2 regions of the Neobacillus sp. D3-1R genome follow, and region 2 is predicted to be linked to the other one. Evidence: predicted binding sites of a transcription regulator. Region 2 holds the regulator's gene; the other holds the start of a gene.
What was found. The regulator LexA, encoded in region 2, represses DNA repair genes until DNA is damaged. The targets are predictions, from matches to a motif close to CGAACATATGTTCG.

Region 1 (2,490 bases), 1.3 Mb from region 2:
TTGCTTTATATGCATTAGATAGTAAGTTGGGAGAATTAGTTCAAGTAGGAGTAAAGAAAGAAACGATTATGAATGCGTATAGAGCCTATAAAGTATCAAATACTCTTTTAGAAGTAGCGAAAACTGTTGATGATGGAAAACCAAGGTCAGCATATGATGCATTAGTAGGTAAATTAACAGATTGCGATGCAGATGGTAATACTTATTCCGCAGTATTTGATGCTCTTGGCTTTAACACATCTATGTTAGCCAGAACTGGACATTCATTTATGATAGTTCTAATAGGAAACAAGTGGTACGATCCATCAAACGGTGGGTTTGCTGAGATAGATTTTAATTTCTACAAAAGTGAAGGTTACAGAGTATATACTCAACCACAAACTGGTTCAATCAAAATGTAAAAAATATTAAATATAGAGTTAAATCGCTATATTAAAAAAAGCATCCCGCATATTCGCAGGATGCTCTTTTTATGATTAGGAAGCGGAAGATGCTTCTTCTGCCTCTTTCTGTAACTCTTCGACTTGTTGCTTGCGAGTTTTTGCTGTTTCTTTCTTCACTTCTTTATTTTTATCTGATGCTTTTCCCGTTGCTTTTCTGACGGTCTTTTTCTTATCGGTTGTTGCTTTCTTAGAAGCAGGAGCTTTTTTGACGTTTTTCTTATCCTTTTCTTTTTCAACCACTGGCTTCTCTACAATGGTTAGGACAGGCTCAATTTCCTCTTGTTGTTCTACAGGTGTTTCTTCGGTCTTAGCCAATAGGGATTGTTCAATTTCTTCCATCGTTTGATCAGGATTTTCCATCGCCTTCATTACGTATGCCAGTGATGTGTTTTAGTCAGAATAAAAAATCCCTTATGTATAATACCGAACATTTGTTCTATAATAAACAAAAAGGTGGTTTGATAATATGATTCGTGATAGAGGGAAAATCAAATGGAACTCGGCGTATTTTATACCTGAACATGTAAAAATGATAAATAACCTTAAAGCTGATGATCAGAAGGAAAAAATGCCTATTTTAGATGAATACCAACTATTAGCTATCAATGAAATTATTTACGAAGCTATAGAATACGCACATCCAGTACAGATAAGAGTTTGGAAGGATGGATTTTTTGAAGAATACAGTGGCTTGATACACAGGCTTGATGAAATCAATTGCATCCTATATTTAGAAGAGAAAGATGGAATTATAGTAAGACTCAGTTTTAAAAATATTGTTGGGATCGAGCTTAAATAAGAAAGGGGAAAATTCCATATTTTGTGATATACTTAACAACAATTGTGATTAATTTAATGATATATTCATAAAGTGTTTTGTCATATTTATAAATAGGGGTACTAAAATGAAAACTACATTAATTTTATCACCTTTAGAATTGAGGGTTTATATAGAATTTTTAAGATTTGATTTAATTAATACAGGGATAAAATTAGGTCTAAATCATGACCGAACGGTAAAAGCAAGTCAAGAATTGGATTATTTTCTTTATCAATATCAAGTATTAACAGAATCAAGGGAATTGACCATTTAAAAATAAAAGGCTATTTTTTACAATGAAGAATAGCCCTCTAAAGTCGAATGAAATTCTAAAATAACCCTGTAATATGTGCTTTCCTTAATAGATATTTCCAATAAACCCACATTCCTAACAGCTATTTATATCAACTTATTTCTTTTCTCTTAATACTAACTGTTCTTAAATTATATTTTGGACATTACCAAAAATTCCTAATAACTCGAAATAGTATTCTTGGGATAAAAAATAGGATATTTAAAATTAAATCAAATAAAATTGAATCTCGAATATCAATTATTATACTCTTAATAAGACTGGGTTCCTTTACATTTTTTTGCTCTTTTTCCATTCCTCTATCTCCTATTTCAAATGAGTTTCTAATAAGGCTTATCCATTTTATAAAATTAACCCTTCGTTAGTTATAAAAAAGTTTAGTATCTATTTTCTAACTAAAAATTGTTACCATGCTTAAAAATAATATTAAGTTAATAATAGAAAACAGAGTCACCAAATATTCTTTTCTCATTCTTTCATATTTCCATTCCATAAAAGCACGAACAGTAAATAGGGTAAAAAAGAAGGCAATCATCAAAAGAAAAGTATCTTCAACAAACCATAATAAGATCATGAATCCAATAAATATTATCCGTTCAATCCATTTATGAGTAGTATTAACAGATTTATAAAAAGCCCAATTACTCTTATTTATTTTTAAGGCTCTCCTTAATAACCAGTCAGATATTAATCCGTATATAAGAAATACTATAATTAGTAATAATATATTCATTTATTGTAGCACCCTTTCTATTTGTATTAATCAAAGTTTTATTCGACAAGGTTTAAACTATATCCTCTAATTAACTAACCTTCCCGTTACCTGCTTTAAGAGCAATGTAAATAAAAAAACCCTCAGTCAAGAGAGTTTAATCTTCGTAGAGTCCAAATTCCCAAACCCCAGTTAATAGTCC
Region 2 (2,490 bases):
GCTTCAGAAAGTTGCAATTCCCCTTGGTGGGAAATGGAGAATATCTTGACACCTTCTTTTCTAATACAATGTAAGAGCGCAATTTTCGTGTTTCCACGGCCTAATCTTGTTTCATCCTGAATTAGAATAGCATGAACTGACTCAACTTTGATTAAATGTAGTAATTCTAATATTCCTTCTCTCTCAAATTCGTATCCACTTGCCTGTTCCCTAAAAATTTTAACTATTTCAAACCCGAGTTTATGGGAAAGGAAAAGTAATTCCTCTTCTTGTCTTTTAAGGGAGGATTCTTGACTTTCTTTATTTGTACTAACCCTGCAATAAATAATAGCTTTCATTATTATTCTCCAACAGCACTCGCTAATTCAGTACCTTCTCCTAAGGAATTGTTTTTCACAGGAAGTATAATTTCCGCACCTGGATATAGTTGCTTATCAACTAGTTTATTATGAGAAACAACCCAATTAATAAACTGCTCCTTTGACAATTTGCTATCCATTGTGTATTGATCCGCCATTTCCCAAAGAGTATCTCCTGAGTTTACTTTAATTTTTATGTAATCCTCTTCATTTATATCCGTAGCCAACCTTAAAAATAATGCCGATATGCAACTAACTACTAAAAGTAAAATAGTATATGAGTATGTAGACCAAAGTTTTTTCATTATTAACACCTCTTATAGAATGTATGTTCGCTTTATATGAAATGATTATAATACGAACGTTTGTTTGTTGTCAATACTTTCACGAACTTATGTTTGTATGTATTGGAAATACATGCTATAATTAAGACAACAAATGGACACGAGGTGCGCTAATATGACAAAGTTATCAAAACGCCAGCAAGATATTCTGGCCTTTATAAAAGATGAGGTGCGATCAAAAGGCTATCCACCTTCTGTTCGCGAAATTGGTGAAGCCGTTGGTCTTGCTTCAAGTTCTACTGTACACGGTCATTTGGCTCGATTGGAAACAAAAGGTTTAATTAGACGTGACCCTACTAAACCAAGAGCCATCGAAATATTAGATTTAGAAGAATCTAATATCCCCACTCAAAATATAATTAACGTCCCTGTAATCGGAAAGGTAACAGCTGGTTTACCAATCACCGCTATCGAAAATGTAGAAGAGTATTTCCCTCTACCAGCAAGTTTTGCTCCTGCAGATGAAAATGTATTTATGCTTGAGATAATGGGTGACAGCATGATTGAGGCTGGAATTTTAGATGGTGATTATGTAGTAGTAAAACAACAAAGGACAGCTAATAACGGGGACATTGTAGTCGCCATGACAGAAGAGGACGAAGCAACAGTAAAAAGATTTTTTAAAGAAAAAGATTATTTCCGCCTTCAACCGGAAAACTCTTCACTCGAACCTATCATTTTACAGAATGTAACGATATTAGGTAAGGTTGTAGGTGTGTTCCGTCACATCCACTAATTTTATGATTTTATACTAGGATAGTAGAGTACCTTATGCTAGCATCGGAATATTCCGATGCTTTTATTTTTAAAAAGACATTCCAAAACCCAGTAAAAAACCCTTAACTCATACTAGAGTCAAGGGTTTTACTATTAATACAAGCTCATATATTGATCGCGTTCCCATTGATGTACTGATGTGCGGAACATATCCCACTCAATTTCTTTCGCTTCGACGAAGTGTTCTAAAATATGTTCACCCAGAGCTGAAGTAATAACTTCATCAGCTTTTAAATAATCTAGGGCCTGTGCTAAAGTTGCTGGAAGGTCGTAAACACCTTCTGCGATACGTTCTTCTTTTGTCATTACATAAATATTACGGTCTACCGGAGCTGGTGGAGTAATGTTATTCTTAATTCCATCTAATCCAGCTTTTAAAAGTACAGCCATTGCAAGGTAAGGATTTGCCGCTGGATCTACACTACGAACTTCAACACGAGTACTCAAACCACGTGAGGCAGGAATACGAATTAACGGTGAACGGTTCTGAGCTGACCATGCAACATAACATGGTGCCTCATATCCAGGAACTAAACGCTTATAAGAGTTTACTAATGGATTTGTCACAGCTGTAAAGTGTGGAGCATGCTTTAGAACTCCAGCAATGAATTGTTTTGCCGTGTCACTTAATTGTAAGTCTGCACTTGGATCGTAGAATGCATTTTCACCATTTTTGAAAAGAGAAAGGTTACAGTGCATCCCTGAACCATTTACCCCAAATAACGGCTTAGGCATAAATGTCGCGTGTAAGCCATGCTTACGTGCTATCGTTTTTACCACTAACTTAAAGGTTTGGATATCATCGCACGCTTTTAAAGCATGTGCATATTTGAAGTCAATCTCATGTTGTCCAGGTGCAACTTCATGATGAGAAGCTTCTATTTCAAATCCCATTTCTTCTAATTCTAATACGATATCACGTCGGCAATTCTCCCCTAAATCTACAGGTGCTAAATCAAAATAACCTGCATTATCATTAAGTTCTAGAGTCGGTTCACCTTTATCATTTA

Region 1: a site for LexA is predicted at 868-881, ahead of ACSBPO_RS01615 (YolD-like family protein). Genes of this name have one in related genera too.

What each region holds. Positions count from the first base shown of each region.
Region 1 is NZ_CP197471.1:330,156-332,645, reverse strand. Features, by position in the region: gene ACSBPO_RS01625 (copper amine oxidase N-terminal domain-containing protein) at 1-401, shown strand, start outside; gene ACSBPO_RS01620 (hypothetical protein) at 477-803, opposite strand; gene ACSBPO_RS01615 (YolD-like family protein) at 910-1,242, shown strand; gene ACSBPO_RS01610 (Spo0E family sporulation regulatory protein-aspartic acid phosphatase) at 1,349-1,537, shown strand; gene ACSBPO_RS01605 (DUF4181 domain-containing protein) at 1,968-2,309, opposite strand; gene ACSBPO_RS01600 (hypothetical protein) at 2,446-2,490, opposite strand, start outside.
Region 2 is NZ_CP197471.1:1,677,589-1,680,078, reverse strand. Features, by position in the region: gene ACSBPO_RS08535 (YneB family resolvase-like protein) at 1-338, opposite strand, end outside; gene yneA (cell division suppressor protein YneA) at 341-664, opposite strand; gene lexA (transcriptional repressor LexA) at 819-1,439, shown strand; gene glnA (type I glutamate--ammonia ligase) at 1,574-2,490, opposite strand, start outside.